Saccharobesus litoralis: one gene and its partner. The main gene of each other region encodes a partner of the protein of the gene in region 2 in a complex. Links are inferred from orthologs where the notes say so. Each region holds a gene or a part of one and is shown on either strand. Other genes may lie near its edges.

Region 1 (8,165 bases), 2.4 Mb from region 2 along the record:
CCGATTTGGTAAATTAGTTAAGTTATCATGGTAGGCTTTATGCTTAAGTAAATTTTGCTGTTCCCGTATTTCCGTTACATCGCGACAACACCAAACTCGGCCAAGGTACTTTTTAGTCTCATTGGCTATTTCAGGGATGCAGTAAAATTCAAAAATACGCTTATTTTTCGTCTTAAAAAAGCCATGCAGTTTTGAAAATTTGTCCATAAACATGGCATTAATATCATTGATAAATACATCAGGCTCTTCTAGTTTGCTTAAAGCTAATAAAAGAACCTGTTCACCATCTAGCTTAAATAGGTCTTCTCGTGTTTTATCAAAAAATTGGCAACCCGCAATATTGATATCCGTTATCTGCCCTTCTCGATTAAAACTAAACACAGCTTCGGGGCTAGCATCAACTAACGCTTGCTGACGCGCTAAAGTAGCGATAGTCTGTTCTTGATATAAGTGAGTCTGCTTTAGTTGATGCTTAAGCTGAGAATTTATTTCATTAAGTTCATCTGATACTAACTGCAAACTATGCTCAAGCATCGCCCTATCAGTATCACATTGCTCAAAAGCCTTTGATATTTCATCAAGTACTTGCGCCGTTTCCGGCGTTACTTTAATACCATTACCTTTTTTTCTTAGAATTCTGGACAGTAAGCGATGCATTTAAGACTCATAAATTAGCGTTATAGTCATGGTTTGATTGTGCAGGCGAGTGTGAGACGAATGATTATTCGGTGCTAATTCACCATACGAATAAAAGCCTAAGTAATTAAAACTTGGACCTAAAATATCATAAGCGACTTCCAGTTCCTCCTCAGTACGCTGATTTAAAACCAGTCGCCTGCCAACACAGCTCACCATAAATACTAATCCATTACACATATCATGGCTTATCGCTTTAGAGGCAGATTCAGCAGCAATTTCCGAAGCATCAATTAGTCGTTCAAAGTTTGCTTTCATTAATGTCGCGGTGCTACCTCTGGGAATATCACCAGCGAAAGTCATCGAACGCTTTTGCTTATCAACATCCAGAATTGTTCGAATAACAGGTTTACACTTTTGTTTTGCGTCATTGGTGTCTGACCTTGGGTATCTGACTAATAAAGGAAAACGTAAAGCGGCAGCGGGTAATTCATTAGCATGCTCACCTAAGTATTTTTCATATAATGCCAAAGCCGGTTTATCATCAAGCGTATAGAGTACATTTTTGTCAGACTCAGTAACGATCCTTTCAGGCCCAAACGGATCCCACCCTCCTTCACTACCAAATCCAACATGTAAATTGGCACCATAAAAACCACAAACCAAGACAACTCCTTCATAACATATGTCATTGTGCCAAACATAAGTTTGTTTAAAGTCAGTGCCATCGGCGGCTAAGCCCCCCGTACATATAACCTCAGTCGGTAATGCAATATTCAAACACCTTGCTAGCTCAGAGCCATTAACAACATGACCATCACTTAACACCATCACGTACTTCAAATCGTCATCTGGCAATGCACAAGCGAGTTTATCTGCTGCAGATGCTATGTCTTGCTCTGTAATAGATTCAGTAGCGATGCGTACTCTCGAGCTGTCAAGATTGACGACAGTAATAGCAAGTACGTCGTCTAAGATTTCCGTATTTTGGATTACCCCCGCAGTTGTACAACCAATAATTTCTGCGTTAGGAAATGCCTCTTTTAGTTGCCTTTTAACACCACAATACAAAGCAACACTACCAATAGCGAACACTAATCTAGCATCGAGATCGCATATTATGGGCTTATCCCATTCATCATTTTCAAAGCAGTACTGAGTGGTTTTCATAAGCAAATACTTGTTAAATAAGCTGTAAGAAGAGTATTGCAGGCACTATTTAAAAGTAGCAGATAAACTGGAAAAGTGTATAAGGAGAGATAGTTAATATTCTGCTTTTAGATGGAGAGGGAAATTAGTGAAATACAGTTAATGTTGATTAACTATCTACACACTATAGTTAAAACAACTTGTAATAATACTGCCTTTTCAAACAAGGATTGGCGATAGCATTTTTCATTTACTAATGTAGTTCTAATACCCTTTCCAACTAATTTTGATTAGTTGAAATCTTATTTGTAGAGATTTGCTTAAGGCGCTTACTTTTGAAACCTACTGAAAAGCAGGTACTTAGGATTTGTCAGGAGTGAAATACTGTACCAAGATAAAGAAACGATGTTTGGCAATATTACGTCTAAAAGCTAAGTCTTTAGCATCTCACCTATTATTGTCGAAATAAATTTCGACCTACATGGAAGTAGGGAATGCAGTTAAGCGTCAGGAACAGCGCACTGCGACCTACATGTAAGTTGGGAATGCAGTTAAGCGTCACGAGCAACGCATAGCGGCCGACATTAATTTAGTTTGTATTTCAACCTCGGTGCTTTCAACTGATCAATTTATTTTGAAAGTAGTACTAAATTGAATTGCTAGGGCTTGCTTTCAGTTTACTAACTTTAAAAACAAAAAACCGAGGCTAGCTCGGTTTTTTTAGATTATGCATTCAAACCCAAATTAATTAAACATCTAGGTTCGTTACCTCTAACGCATTGGTTTCAATAAACTCACGTCTTGGTTCAACTTGATCACCCATTAATGTCGCGAATAATTGATCCGCCGCAATAGCGTCTTCAATTGTCACTTGTAACATACGACGCGTTTCTGGGTCCATGGTAGTTTCCCACAGCTGGTCTGGATTCATCTCACCTAGACCTTTGTAGCGCTGTATGTAGATACCTTTACTCGACTCGGCAATAAGCCAATCATAACCTTCTGCAAAGTTATCAACGACTTTAATCTTTTCACCACGTTTAATATAAGCACCATCTTCCATCAATGAGCTAATCGTAGCACCAGCTTTAGTTACTGTTTTGTAATCAGCAGTATTAATAAAGTTGTGGTCAATGATATAAACATAGTCAACACCATGGGTACGAATATTAAATTGCGGTAGGTATTGTTGGCGCTCTATATCGAATTTAACTTCAGCAGCATATATTGATTCACTGCCTTCTTCTTTATTTAAATCGGCAAGTACTGAGTCAACCCAAGCTTGAATCGCGTCTTTATCTTTCAATTTATCATCAGTTAACATGTCAGCAAACTGAATGACATTAATCAGTGACGAGTTCCAATTACGAGCAAGTCTAGTTTTAATTTTGTTGGCCGTTTGATAATCGGTAACAATTGTTTCTAGCGCTTCGCCTGTGATTGCAGGCGCACTTTCGTTTACATGGAATGATGCATTTTCTAACGCCAAGTTAGTTAAGTAGCTTTCTAATGCATCTTCATCTTTAATGTATCTTTCTTGCTTACCTTTTTTAACCTTGTATAAAGGTGGTTGAGCAATAAAAATATGACCTCGTTCAACAATTTCAGGGAGTTGACGATAGAAGAAAGTAAGAAGTAATGTACGAATATGGGAACCATCGACATCAGCATCGGTCATGATAATGATTGAATGATAGCGAAGTTTTTCAATATCGTATTCATCTTTACCAATACCACAGCCTAATGCTGTAATTAGCGTACCAACTTCAGCAGAAGACAGCATCTTATCAAATCGAGCTTTTTCAACATTGAGGATCTTACCTTTCAGCGGCAAGATAGCCTGGTTTTTACGGTTACGACCTTGCTTAGCTGAACCACCCGCAGAATCACCCTCCACTATATAGAGTTCAGAGTGAGCTGGATCTTTTTCTTGGCAATCCGCTAGTTTACCTGGCAAACCTGCAATATCTAATGCACCTTTGCGGCGTGTCATTTCACGAGCCTTACGAGCCGCTTCACGCGCTCTTGCGGCATCCATGATTTTACTCACAACCGATTTAACATCACCTGGGTTTTCTAATAAAAACTCATTTAGCTTTTCTGCCATGGCTTGTTCAACAGCAGACTTAACTTCACTAGATACTAATTTATCTTTGGTTTGCGATGAGAATTTCGGATCAGGCACTTTAACTGAAATAACTGCAGTTAAACCTTCACGCGCATCATCACCTGTTGTTGAGACTTTTTGTTTTTTATTTAAGCCTTCTTTTTCAATAAAGCTATTTAGTGTACGCGTTAATGCCGCTCTAAAACCGGCTAAATGCGTACCGCCATCTCGCTGCGGAATATTGTTTGTGAAACAGAAAATATTTTCTTGGAAACCATCATTCCACTGCATAGATACTTCAACGCCAATACCATCTTCTTCACGTTGGCTAATAAAGCTAAACGCATTTGGATGTACAGGGGTTTTATTTTGATTTAGATATTCAACAAACGCTTTGATACCACCCTCATATTTAAAGTGGTCACGACGATCATCTCTTTCATCTTGTAGAATAATAGAAACACCAGAGTTTAAAAAGCTCAACTCTCTAAGTCGTTTAGCTAAAATGTCGTAGTGGAATTTTGTATCACTAAATGTTTCTTTTGAAGGCCAAAACTGTATTGTCGTACCGGTTTTTTCAGTATCACCAATCACAGCAAGAGGCGCATCAGGTTCACCATGAGTGTATGTTTGTTCGTGAATTTTACCTTCACGACGTATGGTAAGCGCCAGTTTAATTGAAAGAGCATTAACTACCGAGACACCAACGCCATGCAATCCACCTGAAACTTTGTAGGAGTTATCATCAAACTTACCGCCCGCATGTAAGACAGTCATAATAACTTCCGCGGCAGACACACCCTCTTCAGGGTGAATTGCTGTTGGTATACCACGACCATCGTCAGATACGCTAACAGAGCCATCAGAATGGATGGTTACAACAATGTCACGACAGTGTCCTGCTAAGGCTTCATCAATACTATTATCTACAACCTCAAAAACCATATGGTGTAGACCCGTGCCATCATCCGTATCACCAATGTACATACCCGGTCTTTTACGTACTGCATCAAGACCTTTTAGTACTTTAATCGATGACGAGTCATAAGTTTGTTCTGACATTTACTTACCTTTCATCTATTAACACTTGAGTTCCATGTTCCACGTGGAACACTTGGTATTCTCTATCTATTAATTGTTGTATTAGGGTTAAATCTTTTTTGATACTAGTAATAATGACTTGGCGTTCCAAATTAACTAAATACTTAATTAGTTTAGTTAAGGTGGTTTCATCAAGTTCAGCTACGACATCATCAATTAACCATATACATTTTTTGCTCGAGTTTTTTTCTATAAATTGACTCGCTGCTAATAGCATGCAAATCAACAATATTTTTTGTTCACCACGTGACAAGATGTTTTTAGCTGGCGTATCATCAATTTTAAATACCAGCTCATCTTTATGTACTCCATACTGAGTAGAGCCACGTTTAAGATCTAATTCAATACTTGAATTTAATATATCACCAATGTCCTCAGCTTCTTTCCAACCTCTTTTATATTCAACTTTTAGTTGACGTTGTGCGAGCAAGTTTTGTTGCCCTAACAATGAAAAAGTATCCAATAAAATTGGTGAAAATTGTTCTACGACATTGGCTCTGAGCTTAGATATTTGATTGTTAAGCTCAACTAATTTTGGTTGCCATGTTTGAGCAAGTCGTCTGTCACCAAATTTCAATGACTTATTTCTTTGCTCAATACTGCGATCATACTCTCGATATACTTGAGAAATAGTTTCATGTTCCACGTGAAACACTAACCAATCTAAAAATCGCCGTCTAACTAATGGGCCATCTTCAAGTAAGCTTGTACTAAGAGGTGAACAATTTACTATTGGAAAAAAACTAGATAACTCACTTTGCTTACGTACAGGTTTACCGTCTATACGTATTTCACTTTTACCATTTAGCGTTTTTCTAATACCAAACCGATTAACCAACTCATCGCAATGACCGCGTACTGATACGGTTAAATTATCTGTGCCTTTTTTAACTAAATCTTGAGTTTTATGGGTTCGAAAAGATCGACCAAAGCCAAGTAAATTAATGGCCTCGAGAATACTAGTTTTACCACTACCATTATTGCCAACAATAAGATTACAGCCCGGTTTTAGATCGAACTCCAATTTTTCAATATTTCTAATATTGCTTAAAACCAGCTTTTCTATGTACATAAACAAATAAGCCCCGGCGACTTGGCCAGGGCTTTATTTTACAATCTAAATTTATAGGCGCATCGGCATTACAACGTAAAGCGATGAGTCATCTAAGTTATCTTCAATTAACGCACTGCTGTTTGCATCGCCTAAGGTAATTTTGACTTCATTAGATTCAATCGCATTTAGGATATCAATCACATAAGCTACGTTAAAACCAATTTCTAACGAGTCACCTTGGTAATTAACGTCAACCACTTCTTCTGCAACTTCTTGCTCTGGGTTGTTAGCTGTAATGGTTAGTTCGCCACTGGCTAGGTTTAACCGAACCCCACGAAATTTTTCATTTGATAAAATGGCAGCTCGAGAAAAAGCTTGTTTTAAATAATCTTTTTCACCAATAACCGTTTTATCACCACCTTTAGGTAATACACGACGATAGTCAGGAAAACGGCCATCAACCAACTTACTAGTAAACGTAAAATTCTCGGTATTTAAGCGGATATGATTTGAGCCAACCGATACGTAGATGTTGTCCTCTGTATCTTCGATCAATCTGAGTATTTCCGTAACACCCTTACGAGGAACAATAACCTGACTTTCTTGTAATCGCTCGTTGGCGAGTTCATGCTGGGTTAAAGCTAAGCGGTGTCCATCAGTGGTAACACAACGGATCATGTTCTCTTGTGTTTCTAATGACATACCATTCAGGTAATAACGTACATCTTGCACAGCCATCGAAAACGATGTTTTCTCAATTAAGTTTTTAAGTACTTTTTGACTAACCGCAAAATTAATTTCACTTTGCCAATCTTCAAGATTAGGAAAGTCTTTTGCGGACAGTGTAGATAGTGAGTACTTACTTCTTCCACACTTAATGATTAATTTGGATTCGTCGAGCACAAATTCAATTAACGATTGCTCGCTTAAACCTTTACAGATATCAAACAGCTTTTTAGCCGGTACTGTAATCTGCCCATCTTCAGAAGCTTGTACCAACTCAACAGAAGCGACTAGCTCCACTTCTAAGTCGGTACCGGTAATGGATAAAACACCATCGCTAATATCGAGTAAAACATTGGACAAGATTGGCAGGGTATGACGACGTTCCACGGTTCCAGTTGCTAGTTGCAACGGTTTAAGGATGTCTTCACGGCTTATAGCAAATTTCATTTTTATTATATCCGTTGGTTACGACGATAACGTTCGAATTAAGTTAAGGTAGTCTTCTTTAATATCGAGGTTTTCTTCTCGAAGCTCTTTAATTTTTCGGCATGCATGCAAAACAGTTGTATGGTCTCTACCACCAAATGCATCGCCAATCTCGGGCAAACTATGACTGGTTAACTCTTTAGCTAAAGCCATAGCTACTTGCCTTGGTCGAGCAACACTCCTGCTACGACGCTTAGACAAAATATCAGCAACCTTAATTTTATAGTATTCGGCTACTGTGCGCTGAATGTTGTCTATTGTAACGAGTTTTTCCTGTAATGCGAGTAGGTCTCGTAACGCTTCCTTAACAAATTCTATTGTAATGGGTTTTCCGGTAAAATTAGCATGCGCAACAACGCGATTTAGTGCCCCTTCAAGTTCACGCACATGTGACCTTAAACGCTTAGCAATAAAGAATGCAACTTCATGCGGCAAGTTAACTTTGGCTTCTTGCGCTTTTTTCATCAATATTGCGACGCGCGTTTCTAATTCTGGCGGTTCAATCGCTATGGTTAATCCCCAGCCAAAACGCGATTTCAATCTGTCTTCTACCCCTTCAATTTCTTTCGGGTAGCGATCACTTGTCATGATGATTTGCTGGTTCCCTTCCAATAACGCATTAAATGTATGGAAGAACTCTTCTTGCGAACGCTCTTTTTTGGCAAAAAACTGAATGTCATCAATAAGCAAAGCATTGACTGAGCGATAGTGCTTTTTGAAACTTTCAATCGCATTATTTTGTAAGGCCTTTACCATATCTTGCACAAAACGTTCCGAGTGCATATAAATAACTTTAGCATCGGGATTACGATTTAAAATTTCATTACCAACCGCATGAAGAAGATGAGTTTTACCTAAACCAACCCCACCGTATAAAAACAAAGGGTTATACGAAACACCTGGGTT
Region 2 (13,067 bases):
AAGCTAACGACTACTGATCAATACCACTCGATTTAACTACTGAGTGGTATTTAGCTTTATGAGCTACTCTTCTGCGTTAAATGTTTTACCTAACCTTGTGACGTGTAACAGCAATTCTGGGTAAAAATGATGAAACGCTTGTTCAAATGCCTCGCGATGTGTTGCAAATAATGGCCAACACAAACTCAAATCAACAGGCCGCTTTAACCTTTGTCCGGTCCGTTTAAGGGCTTGTTGGCAGCTAGATGCTCGTGCGTAACTTGTTAACCAATCCATTTCTATCATTTTTTGACTACTCACATTAAAGCGCTCTGGCAATCTAATGTTGGCGTGCGTGAGTAATTGCTTTTCTTTTTCTAATTGTTGATAGGTTCGGCTGGCAAATTCGGCCAAGGTTAGTGAATGATATTGGGTAAAATGCTTTGCCAGAATGTGATCAAATAGTATGTCGATAACGATACCAGCAAAGCGGCGGTATTGTGCAAACAAAGGTTTTAATGCCAGTACGCTATAATGGCAATCGGTAAAGGAGTCAACCGATTGATGCAGTGCGATACCTTGGTGTAATGCTTGATTAAAGTTGTCTTTGTTTGCACCCTTCATAAAATCACCCAGTAGATTTCCGACAATTGATGTCTGGCTATAGTCGGCAATATGGATATGGGCAAGATAATTCATACAGTGTTTATACAGTATTTTTGTGGACGCGAAATTTAACTCGTGTAAAATTTAACACAGTTACGACTTTTCCACCTTAGCATTATGAAGAGCGAATCAGGGGAATATAACTCAACTTCAGCGGAATTAAAGCATAGTCCCAAAAAGATAATTCATGTAGACATGGATTGTTTTTACGCGGCTGTTGAAATGCGCGAAAACCCAGCATATCGTCATGTTCCTCTTGCTGTCGGAGGCGCTAAAGAAAGGCGCGGCGTATTATCCACCTGTAATTATCTAGCGCGTAAATACGGTGTACGTTCAGCCATGCCGACAGCTCAAGCTTATAAACTTTGTCCTGATTTGGTTGTTGTACCTGGTAATATGGCCTTGTATAAGCAGATCTCGCAGCAGATCCGGCAGATATTTAGTCAATACACCCAGCTAATCGAACCCTTGTCTTTAGACGAAGCGTATTTAGATGTTACCCATTGTCAGCTCCATCATGGCTCAGCAACTTTAATCGCAGAAGCGATCCGCAGCGAAATTTTTGAAACAACGGGATTAACGGCATCTGCGGGTGTCGCGCCCAATAAATTTATTGCCAAAATCGCCAGCGATGAGAATAAACCCAATGGTATTTGTGTTGTGACTCCTGATCAGGTTGCAGAGTTTGTGGCTGAGCTACCGCTTAGAAAAATTCCTGGTGTTGGCAAGGTCACAGCAGAAAAACTCGCTGCTATCGGGTTAAATACCACAGCAGATGTTCGTGCTTACCCGCGCGATTTGTTGTTTCAACAATATGGTAAGTTTGCTCAAAGCCTGATTGATAAAAGCCATGGTATCGACAATCGTAATCTGAGTTTGGAGCGTAACCGCAAATCAGTCGGGGTCGAGTTTACGTTAAGCCACGATATTCATACATTTGATGATGCTTTAGCGGTAATGAAAAAGTTATTACCTGAACTGAAAACGCGTGTAGCGAGAAATGCCAAGCGTGATGTAACGTCTGCCATTGCCAAGCAAGTGGTTAAGCTTAAGTTTTCTGATTTTAAATCGACAACCATTGAAAAATCATCACAACAGATTGATGACAGTTTGTTCGTGTCTCTTTTGCAAGGTGCGTTGTTAAGGCAAAACCAGCGTGGTATTCGTTTAGTTGGGCTGAGTGTTGGTTTGACAGAAAAAAAGCCACAAGTACAGCTTAAATTCGAATTTTAGAAAAAAAGCGATGTGGGTTCTATTGCTGTTAAATAATGTTTAAAACAGACGCGCTGATAAGGCAGCTTAAAAATTAACCGCTATATTTAAATAATGATTTCGTTTTGTGCCAAGCCATGTTTAATTTACGCGGATTATCTTTGTTTTGTCTAATGTTTATTGCTAGCCATGCAATTGCACAAAATAAAGTGACAATTTACAAATGGGTAGATGAAAAAGGCCAGGTTCATTTTTCGCAACAGCCATCTCAACCTGATGCCAAGGCGATTGATATTCGTTTACCTCCTAATGCCAAAAAGGAACGTGAAGTAGCAGCTAAGCAAGCGCCACAAGAACAGCCAACCAAACAAAGAGTCAGTGATGAAGACTGCAGTTTTCTCATTGATATGTATGAAGGGGCAAAGCGCAATTATGTTTTGGCGACTACAGAGTCACGTAAAAAAGACGCGCTAAAGTATGTTAAGCGCTACGAGGCGGGCATTGCGCAGTTCGGTTGTCAGAAACGGGAAACAAGCCAATGAATTTTCCGATTGCAGTGACAAATGTTAAGTTAAATCAGTTGGATGATTCTTGGTCTGGCATGGCGCAACTATCGGGGCAAGATCAAGCTTATAAAGTATTAATATTTAAACGAGATGAGTCTTACCGTTTAATTTCTGCTTATTGTCCGCATCAAGGGCTCGATCTGACTAATGTGCCGATAGAAAATGATGGAAACTTGGTTTGTCCGTTCCATGGCTGGCGTATAGGTGTGTTTTGCCAGAACGCCATGAGTTATGTTGTCGAAAGGCAAGGCGAAAACTTTGTGGTTGTTTCGGAAGAGACTTGAGATCGGGTTGTTTTTATTATTTGCGTGCAAATTTTAGGAAACCGACTATTAGCGCTTCACATTCAAATCTAATCTTGCTTTAATCCGTTATCGCTAAAAGAGGCTTTGTATAGTCAAAGCGATCAGGTTTTAGGGGAAGCCGTCAAAGCTACCGCATCCTTGCTCTCGCTCCTTACCTACATCCATGTAGGCAAGCTTCGAGACCCCATGAGCATATGCTCTACTATGTGATTGGGGCCGCCTAAATGGATTTAGGTAGTAGAACGACGTAGGAGCCAAAGTCGAGAGTAAGCGCCGACAATGAACCATAAGACCTGAGCGAGAAGACTATATTGATAAATGTTAAGCCAAAGTAATTCGATAGCTAACAAAATAAACAGCAAGTAACTCCAATAATATGTCTGATACTCTCGATATAAACTTGACCAATGTTGAGCAATTACCACTTCGTAAATTTACCGAAGACGCTTACCTCAATTACTCAATGTACGTCATTATGGATAGGGCTTTACCGCATATAGCCGATGGGCTTAAGCCGGTGCAACGTCGTATCATTTATGCCATGTCGGAACTTGGCTTGTCAGCCGCGGCAAAATATAAAAAATCTGCGCGTACTGTTGGTGATGTGCTAGGTAAATTCCATCCACATGGTGACTCTGCCTGTTATGAAGCCATGGTATTAATGGCACAGCCATTTTCCTATCGCTATCCGTTAGTTGATGGGCAAGGTAACTGGGGTGCACCGGATGATCCTAAGTCCTTCGCAGCCATGCGTTATACCGAAGCTAAGTTATCGAAATTTGCCGATGTCTTGTTAGGTGAGTTAGGCCAAGGTACGGTTGATTGGGGGCCAAACTTTGATGGCACTATGAAAGAACCGGTTAATTTACCAGCGCGTTTACCGCATATCTTGTTAAATGGTGTTACTGGTATTGCGGTAGGTATGGCGACGGATATTCCGCCACATAATGTTCGTGAAACAGCGGACGCAGCTAAATATTTGCTTGATCACCCCAATGCAGGGATCGAGAAAATTATGAATTTTGTGCCGGGGCCGGATTATCCGACAGAGGCTGAAATTATCACGCCTAGCAAAGATATTCGTAAAATATACGAGTCCGGTCGTGGTTCTATCAAAATGCGCGCCGTATATGAGGTTGAGCAAGGCGAAATTGTTATAACTGCCTTACCTCATCAGGCTGCAGGCAGCAAAATTTTAGAGCAGATCGCTGCACAAATGCAGGCTAAAAAATTACCTATGGTATCGGATTTACGCGACGAATCTGATCATGAAAACCCTATTCGCTTGGTGGTTGTGCCTCGGTCTAATCGCGTTGATACTGAACAGCTTATGCAACACTTGTTCGCGACCACAGATCTCGAAAAAAATTATCGAGTGAATCTGAATATGATCGGCTTAGATGGTCGACCACAGGTTAAAGGGCTAACTACTATTCTTAACGAATGGTTGGAATATCGTCGTGCAACGGTAACTCGTCGTTTGCAATATCGCCTCGACAAAGTCTTGGCTCGCTTACATATCTTAGACGGTTTATTAATTGCTTTCTTAAATATTGATGAAGTAATCCATATTATTCGTACCGAGGATGAGCCTAAACCTGTTTTAATGGAACGCTTCCAGATCACAGATAAACAAGCTGAAGCGATCCTCGAATTAAAATTACGTCATCTTGCTAAACTTGAAGAAATGAAAATTCGTGGTGAGCAAGATGAATTAGAAGCAGAGCGTCAAGAGCTGGAAAAAATTCTAGGTTCAGATACCGAGTTACGCAAACTGATTAAAAAAGAGATCACCGCAGATGCCAAAAAATATGGCGATGATAGACGTTCGCCAATTATTGAACGTGGCGAAGCCAAAGCATTAAGCGAAAAAGATCTCGTTCCCACAGAAGCCGTTACTGTTGTGGTTTCTGATAAAGGCTGGGGACGTTGTGCTAAAGGCCATGATGTCGATGTTCAAGGTTTAAGCTACAAAGCCGGAGATAGTTATCTTGCTTCAGCAAAAGGTCGTTCTAATCAACCTTCGGTATTTATTGATTCATCAGGTCGAGCATTTTCTACTGACACTCATACCTTGCCATCAGCCAGAAGTCAGGGTGAACCGTTAAGTGGTCGGTTCAATATTGCAGCGGGAGAAAGAATTGAGCATGTTGTACTTTCTGCCAGTCAGGATAAATATTTGATGGTTTCTGATGCGGGCTATGGTTTTGTCACTGAATTTGAAAATCTGATCAGTAAGAACAAAGCCGGTAAAGCGTTATTAACTTTACCTACAAATGCTAAAGTGATCCCACCAATTCAGTTGTTAAGTGATGACTCGCAATTTGTGGTGGCGGTGTCTAATGAAGGACGTATGTTGATCTTTCCAATAAAAGACCTTCCTACCTTAGCAAAAGGTAAAGGTAATAAGATCATTAGCATTAGTGCAGAACGCGCGCGTAATCGAGAAGAGTTTGTTAAGCATATTGGTGTGATTAGTGAAGACCAAGCTATTGTGTTAGTTGCTGGCAAACGTCAGATGACGCTTAAACCGAAAGATTGGGAGCACTATAAAGGTGAGCGAGGCCGTCGTGGTAATAAATTACCAAGAGGGTTGCAACGTGTAGATGAATTATTGATCGATAATGATGTAAGTAGTGATGAAGCTGAATTAGCAGACTAAACTCTTAATTTCATTTTAAATAGTTTGAGGCCTAATCCGTTGATTAGGCCTTTTTATTTTTATCAGCTAATTTTATAAAGTAGCAAATTCAACTTAGCTGGATTTACAATTTGCCCTTCATTCAAAGCAGCATCCGATTTCTACAAAACCCAATCCAAAATCAATATTACTTTCTTGAAATAAAACTTAACGCGCCAGATAAGCTGAATGCTCAAGATACACAAATGGTTTTGGCATTACGTAATTTATTGCTGGAACATCAGCCAATCGAAAAGTGCATTGGTATTTTATTACATTCTGATTTTTGTAAAGCATTTTGTTCTGGAGGTGATGTTAAATCGCTTTATTTGGCGCAAATTAAAAATAAACAACAGGTATGTTCCACTGTTAAGCAGTTTTTTAGCAATGAATACAGACTGATGTTAGAAATGAAAAACTACCCTAAGCCCATCATCTGTATTGCAAATGGTATTACGATGGGCGGAGGAATGGGCTTGTTGTGTCATTCCAGCCATAAAGTTATTTTGAATGATACTAAATTGGCGATGCCTGAAACGTTAATCGGCTTTTTTCCGGATGTATTTGCAAGTCGATTCTTATTAAAAACAAACAACAATCTTGGTGTATTAATGGCGATTGGTGCTTTGTCAGTAAAAGCAAATATGGCTGTTGAACTCGGCTTGGTAGATTATTGCTTGCCAGCTACAAGTAAAAATCGCTTTATTCAAGAGCTATTGGCTAATACTTATGATCTGGCAAATATTCATCGACAACTAAACCAGCATTTAAAAAGCTATAGTTCAAATAACCATTGTTTTATTGATGAGCAAAGTAGTGAGTTTTGGCATAACCGCGATCTTAATCAATTTGTTCAAGATATCCTGAATACATCTAAAGAACATGAGTTTGCTTGTTTAATTACCAAGCTAACTAAGTTGTTAAGCGATAAAGCAGAAGCCAATAAACGACAAAGTTCTGAATGGAAAGTACTGCAAAATAATCTTGCTTATGGATCTCCGTTAAGTTTGTTGACGATATTCCGCCAGTTTAATCAAACTTTTGCTAATGACGAATCTCACTATGAGTTTGATTTAAATGTGGCTTTTAAATTATGTGCTTACGGTGACTTTCAAGAAGGTGTGCGTGCACTTTTGGTTGATAAACAGCAAGATCCACGTTGGAAGTTTAAAAATATCAATGATGCTAGCTTATTTAAGTTCTAATTCGCTAAGTAAATTTTCATGAACTTTCAATTTGAGATTCAAGATTAGTCAGGCAATAGGCTTTTTAAGGTTAACGAGGATTGCGTTTAAGTGACATAATCATTTATTTGGTTGTTTTTAAGACAATAATCACTCAATAAATAAGCCCTGCAATGTCAGGGCTATTTTTTTCATAAAAACTTCATTTTTTAGTTGACCGAATCTAATTCCTCCCTATAATGCGCCACCACAAACGAGGCGGCCTCAACAAGAGTTGAAACCAAATCGACAAGGTTAAAATTAATTTTAAATGTTTGAAAATTAAAGTTGACTTTGAAAAATAAGGGTGTATTATTCGCGTCCCGCTTTGAGAGGAATGCCTCACAAAGCAGTCGAAACAAATCGGTTTATTCGCAAAGGTTTCGGCAAGTTCTTTAACAATTTGGTAGCTTACTTATCTGTGTGGGCACTCGTAAATATTCAGGTATAAAAAATTACTTGATGAAGAATGAGTGACTTATACAGTCTTAAACTTGCTTCAACGACTTTGGTTGTTGAGTAAAAATCAGAATTCATTGAGACCCAGATTTACTTTTTTGAAGAGTTTGATCATGGCTCAGATTGAACGCTGGCGGCAGGCCTAACACATGCAAGTCGAGCGGTAACATTTCTAGCTTGCTAGAAGATGACGAGCGGCGGACGGGTGAGTAATGCTTGGGGATGTGCCCTAAGGTGGAGGATAACCATTGGAAACGATGGCTAATACTGCATAGTATCTTCGGATTAAAGGAGGCTTCGGCTTTCGCCTTTGGATCAACCCAAGTGGGATTAGCTTGTTGGTGAGGTAATGGCTCACCAAGGCGACGATCCCTAGCTGGTCTGAGAGGATGATCAGCCACACTGGAACTGAGACACGGTCCAGACTCCTACGGGAGGCAGCAGTGGGGAATATTGCACAATGGGGGAAACCCTGATGCAGCCATGCCGCGTGTGTGAAGAAGGCCTTAGGGTTGTAAAGCACTTTCAGTTGTGAGGAAAGTTGTGCGGTTAATACCCGTATGATGTGACGTTAGCAACAGAAGAAGCACCGGCTAACTCCGTGCCAGCAGCCGCGGTAATACGGAGGGTGCGAGCGTTAATCGGAATTACTGGGCGTAAAGCGAGCGTAGGCGGCTAGATAAGTTGGATGTGAAAAACCGGGGCTTAACCTCGGCCGTGCATTCAAAACTGTCTGGCTAGAGTCCTGTAGAGGGGGGTAGAATTTCAGGTGTAGCGGTGAAATGCGTAGAGATCTGAAGGAATACCAGTGGCGAAGGCGGCCCCCTGGACAGTGACTGACGCTGAGGTTCGAAAGCGTGGGTAGCGAACAGGATTAGATACCCTGGTAGTCCACGCCGTAAACGATGTCTACTAGCTGTTTGTGTTCTTGAAACGTGAGTGGCGCAGCTAACGCACTAAGTAGACCGCCTGGGGAGTACGGTCGCAAGATTAAAACTCAAATGAATTGACGGGGGCCCGCACAAGCGGTGGAGCATGTGGTTTAATTCGATGCAACGCGAAGAACCTTACCATCCCTTGACATCCTACGAAATTAGCAGAGATGCTTTTGTGCCTTCGGGAGCGTAGAGACAGGTGCTGCATGGCTGTCGTCAGCTCGTGTTGTGAAATGTTGGGTTAAGTCCCGCAACGAGCGCAACCCTTATCCTTAGTTGCCAGCGATTAGGTCGGGAACTCTAAGGAGACTGCCGGTGACAAACCGGAGGAAGGTGGGGACGACGTCAAGTCATCATGGCCCTTACGGGATGGGCTACACACGTGCTACAATGGACGGTACAGAGGGCGGCGAGCCAGCGATGGTTAGCGAATCCCTTAAAGCCGTTCGTAGTCCGGATTGGGGTCTGCAACTCGACCCCATGAAGTCGGAATCGCTAGTAATCGCAGATCAGAATGCTGCGGTGAATACGTTCCCGGGCCTTGTACACACCGCCCGTCACACCATGGGAGTGGGCTGCACCAGAAGTGGATAGCTTAATAATGGGCGTTCACCACGGTGTGGTTCATGACTGGGGTGAAGTCGTAACAAGGTAGCCCTAGGGGAACCTGGGGCTGGATCACCTCCTTACCTAAGACTTGAAATTTACTGAGTGTTCACACAGATAAGCAGTTACCAAAGTGGTTAGAGACCAAATCATTGACTCATCTAAATTGAGTTAATCAGTTTGGTTTCTCATCGAATTTCGTTCCTGACGAATTCGATATACCTACATCCTTGTAGGCAACCAAATGTTCTTTAACAATTAGGCAAAAGTAATAAGTTCATCCATATAGTGAATTTAGTATTCAAAATTTAATAGGCGCGTGAAAGTGTCATTTTGATTTATACGATTTGAATAATCGAAAGGTTATTTCGGGTTGTATGGTTAAGTGACTAAGCGTACACGGTGGATGCCTTGGCAGTTAGAGGCGATGAAGGACGTGTTAATCTGCGATAAGCCTGGACGAGTTGATAAAACGCGTTGAGTCCAGGATTTCCGAATGGGGCAACCCACTCTTAGGAGTATCTTGCACTGAATACATAGGTGTAAGAGGCGAACCCGGAGAACTGAAACATCTAAGTACCCGGAGGAAAAGAAATCAATTGAGATACCCTTAGTAGCGGCGAGCGAACGGGGTTCAGCCGAGATATTACACTTCAGCAGAACATTCTGGAAAGTTTGACCATAGTAGGTGATAGTCCTGTATGCGAAAAAGTGTAATGTCCATATTAAGTAGGTCGGGACACGTGATATCTTGACTGAAGATGGGGGGACCATCCTCCAAGGCTAAATACTCCTAACTGACCGATAGTGAACCAGTACCGTGAGGGAAAGGCGAAAAGAACCCCTGTGAGGGGAGTGAAATAGAACCTGAAACCGTGTACGTACAAGCAGTGGGAGCAACTTCGTGTTGTGACTGCGTACCTTTTGTATAATGGGTCAGCGACTTATATTCAGTAGCAAGGTTAACCGTTTAGGGGAGCCGTAGCGAAAGCGAGTGTTAACTGCGCGTTGAGTTGCTGGGTATAGACCCGAAACCCGGCGATCTACCCATGGGCAGGTTGAAGGTTGAGTAACATCAACTGGAGGACCGAACCCACTAACGTTGAAAAGTTAGGGGATGACCTGTGGGTCGGAGTGAAAGGCTAATCAAGCCGGGAGATAGCTGGTTCTCCCCGAAATCTATTTAGGTAGAGCCTCGGACGAATACCATTGGGGGTAGAGCACTGTTAAGGCTAGGGGGTCATCCCGACTTACCAACCCTTTGCAAACTCCGAATACCAATGAGTACTATCCGGGAGACACACGACGGGTGCTAACGTCCGCCGTGAAGAGGGCAACAACCCAGACCGCCAGCTAAGGTCCCAAAGTCATAGTTAAGTGGGAAACGATGTGGAAAGGCATAGACAGCCAGGAGGTTGGCTTAGAAGCAGCCACCCTTTAAAGAAAGCGTAATAGCTCACTGGTCGAGTCGGTCTGCGCGGAAGATGTAACGGGGCTAAACTATGCACCGAAGCTGCGGCTACATGCTTTGCATGTGGGGTAGGGGAGCGTTCTGTAAGCTGTTGAAGGTGAGTTGTAAAGCTTGCTGGAGGTATCAGAAGTGCGAATGCTGACATGAGTAACGATAATGGGGGTGAAAAACCTCCACGCCGAAAGACCAAGGTTTCCTATCCCATGCTAATCAGGGTAGGGTAAGCCGGCCCCTAAGGCGAGGCCGAATGGCGTAGTCGATGGGAAACGGGTTAATATTCCCGTGCTTGAATATATTGCGATGTGGGGACGGAGAAGGCTAATTCATCGTGGCGTTGGTAGTCCACGTGAAAGTATGTAGGCTGGAAAACTAGGCAAATCCGGTTTTCTAAGGCTGAGATACGAGACGAGACTCTACGGAGTTGAAGTGAATGATGCCATGCTTCCAGGAAAATCCGCTAAGCTTCAGATATATTCGAACCGTACTCCAAACCGACACAGGTGGTCAGGTAGAGAATACTAAGGCGCTTGAGAGAACTCGGGTGAAGGAACTAGGCAAAATAGTACCGTAACTTCGGGAGAAGGTACGCTGTTGTTTGTTAAGCCCTTGCGGTGTAAGCGAACGACAGTCGCAGTGACCAGGTGGCTGGAACTGTTTATTAAAAACACAGCACTGTGCAAAATCGCAAGATGACGTATACGGTGTGACACCTGCCCGGTGCCGGAAGGTTAATTGATGGGGTTATCTTCGGAGAAGCTCTTGATCGAAGCCCCGGTAAACGGCGGCCGTAACTATAACGGTCCTAAGGTAGCGAAATTCCTTGTCGGGTAAGTTCCGACCTGCACGAATGGTGTAATCATGGCCACGCTGTCTCCACCCGAGACTCAGTGAAATTGAAATCGCAGTGAAGATGCTGTGTACCCGCGGCTAGACGGAAAGACCCCGTGAACCTTTACTACAGCTTGGCAGTGAACATTGAGCCTACATGTGTAGGATAGGTGGGAGGCTTTGAAGCAGTGTCGCCAGATATTGTGGAGCCATCCTTGAAATACCACCCTTGTATGTTTGATGTTCTAACCTCGTTCCCTGAATCGGGAATAGGGACACTGCCTGGTGGGTAGTTTGACTGGGGCGGTCTCCTCCCAAATAGTAACGGAGGAGCACGAAGGTTGACTAAGTACGGTCGGACATCGTACGGTTAGTGCAATGGCAGAAGTCAGCTTAACTGCGAGACAGACACGTCGAGCAGGTGCGAAAGCAGGTCATAGTGATCCGGTGGTTCTGAATGGAAGGGCCATCGCTCAACGGATAAAAGGTACTCCGGGGATAACAGGCTGATACCGCCCAAGAGTTCATATCGACGGCGGTGTTTGGCACCTCGATGTCGGCTCATCACATCCTGGGGCTGAAGTCGGTCCCAAGGGTATGGCTGTTCGCCATTTAAAGTGGTACGCGAGCTGGGTTTAGAACGTCGTGAGACAGTTCGGTCCCTATCTGCCGTGGGCGTTTGAGAATTGAGAGGGGCTGCTCCTAGTACGAGAGGACCGGAGTGGACGAACCTCTGGTGTTCCGGTTGTATTGCCAAGTGCACTGCCGGGTAGCTATGTTCGGAATCGATAACCGCTGAAAGCATCTAAGCGGGAAGCGAGCCTCGAGATGAGTTCTCACTGGACTTTAAGTCCCTAAAGGGTTGTTGGAGACTACAACGTTGATAGGCAGGGTGTGTAAGAGTTGTGAGGCTTTGAGCTAACCTGTACTAATTGCCCGTGAGGCTTAACCATACAACGCCGAAGTGGCTTTGTGTGAGATGACACTGAATAACACGAACTATTAAAAAATGAATTGACTAGATTCACTAGAAAATATAACGAACTTATTACGAGCCTAATTGGTATTTAACTCAAGAGTTGAATACATAACAGTTTATGCCTGACGGCGATAGCATTGCGGAACCACCTGACTCCATCTCGAACTCAGAAGTGAAACGCAATTGCGGCGATGGTAGTGTGGGAGGTCCCATGTGAGAGTAGCACACTGTCAGGCTCTTATTCGAAAAGAAGCCCTTAGCGTTAGCTAAGGGCTTTTTGCGTTCTGGCTAAAACAATACCGAGGTGGGCGAGCATTTATGCTGTAAGTATCTCGCTTTATGCTTGCATGTATAATTTAAAAGAGACCAAGTATTAAACTTGGTCTACAAACGCTTCTAGCTGTGCTAAGGGGGCTGCGCCTACTTTTGTGCCAACTTTTTCTCCTTGATTAAAAAGTAAAAGCGTTGGGATACCTCGAATACCTTGCTCAGCCATTAATTCAGGGGCTTCATCTGCATCCACTTTGACTATTTTTACATTGTCTCGGCTTTTAGATAATTGTTCTAAAACTGGAGCAATCATTTTACAAGGACCACACCAATCTGCGTAAAAGTCTACAAGAACAACGCCATTGTGATTAGTCACTTCTTGCTCGAAATCTTGACCTGATATCTTTGTCACTTCACTCATTACGAATTCCTCTATTCATTTGCTTTGATTTAAAAGTTGGAGCTAGTGTATCGCGCTTGCTTTTATTTGATTAGATAGGTTTAATAGGAATTATTGTTCTATATATGCAACAATTGAAATGCAATCAAGTTTAGATGATCTTCTGTTTTTCGTCACTTTAGTTGAAGCCGGTTCACTAACTAAAGCGGCTGAAAAACTCAATATACCAAAGTCTAAAGTTAGTAGACGACTTGTTCAATTAGAGAATACGATAGGATCAACCTTGTTGATCAGGACGACTCGTAGCCAGAAATTAACTGAGAGTGGCGAGTTACTTTTTCAGGCGAGTAAACCTCATATAGATGCTTTAAATAATGTTGAAGAACAAATTGGCCATTTAGTTAATGAGCCGGTCGGGCAACTTAACATTTTGTTGCCTTTAGAGTTTTTTAATCAAGTTATGAGTGGGCTGGTGGCTGAGTTTGCAC

The links.
Region 1: the proteins of dinB (region 2) and dnaN are in contact, whole or in part, in a solved structure (PDB 1OK7), measured with the Escherichia coli proteins. The link is inferred for Saccharobesus litoralis from one-to-one orthologs.

The regions. Positions count from the first base shown.
Region 1 is NZ_CP026604.1:2,320,473-2,328,637, forward strand. The notes cover bases 5,169-8,165. They hold dnaN (DNA polymerase III subunit beta), read right to left. Parts: upstream 7,221-8,165; coding sequence 6,117-7,220; downstream 5,169-6,116. Other genes in these bases: recF (DNA replication/repair protein RecF), read right to left, coding at 5,169-6,065; dnaA (chromosomal replication initiator protein DnaA), read right to left, coding at 7,239-8,165. In the rest of the region: C2869_RS08005 (sensor domain-containing protein), read right to left, coding at 1-657; C2869_RS08010 (FIST signal transduction protein), read right to left, coding at 658-1,806; gyrB (DNA topoisomerase (ATP-hydrolyzing) subunit B), read right to left, coding at 2,534-4,954; more of recF, read right to left, coding at 4,959-5,168. UniProt on the Escherichia coli protein: Confers DNA tethering and processivity to DNA polymerases and other proteins. Acts as a clamp, forming a ring around DNA (a reaction catalyzed by the clamp-loading complex) which diffuses in an ATP-independent manner freely and bidirectionally along dsDNA.
Region 2 is NZ_CP026604.1:4,741,775-4,754,841, reverse strand. Bases 1-2,820 are described here. They hold dinB (DNA polymerase IV), read left to right. Parts: upstream 1-762; coding sequence 763-1,878; downstream 1,879-2,820. Other genes in these bases: C2869_RS17830 (Rieske (2Fe-2S) protein), read left to right, coding at 2,396-2,707; C2869_RS17835 (DUF4124 domain-containing protein), read left to right, coding at 1,995-2,399; C2869_RS17845 (acyl carrier protein phosphodiesterase), read right to left, coding at 64-678; C2869_RS17850 (aldose epimerase family protein), read left to right, coding at 1-2. In the rest of the region: parC (DNA topoisomerase IV subunit A), read left to right, coding at 3,105-5,390; C2869_RS17820 (enoyl-CoA hydratase/isomerase family protein), read left to right, coding at 5,501-6,613; trxA (thioredoxin), read right to left, coding at 12,283-12,600; C2869_RS17795 (LysR family transcriptional regulator), read left to right, coding at 12,719-13,067. UniProt on the Escherichia coli protein: Poorly processive, error-prone DNA polymerase involved in translesion repair and untargeted mutagenesis. Copies undamaged DNA at stalled replication forks, which arise in vivo from mismatched or misaligned primer ends.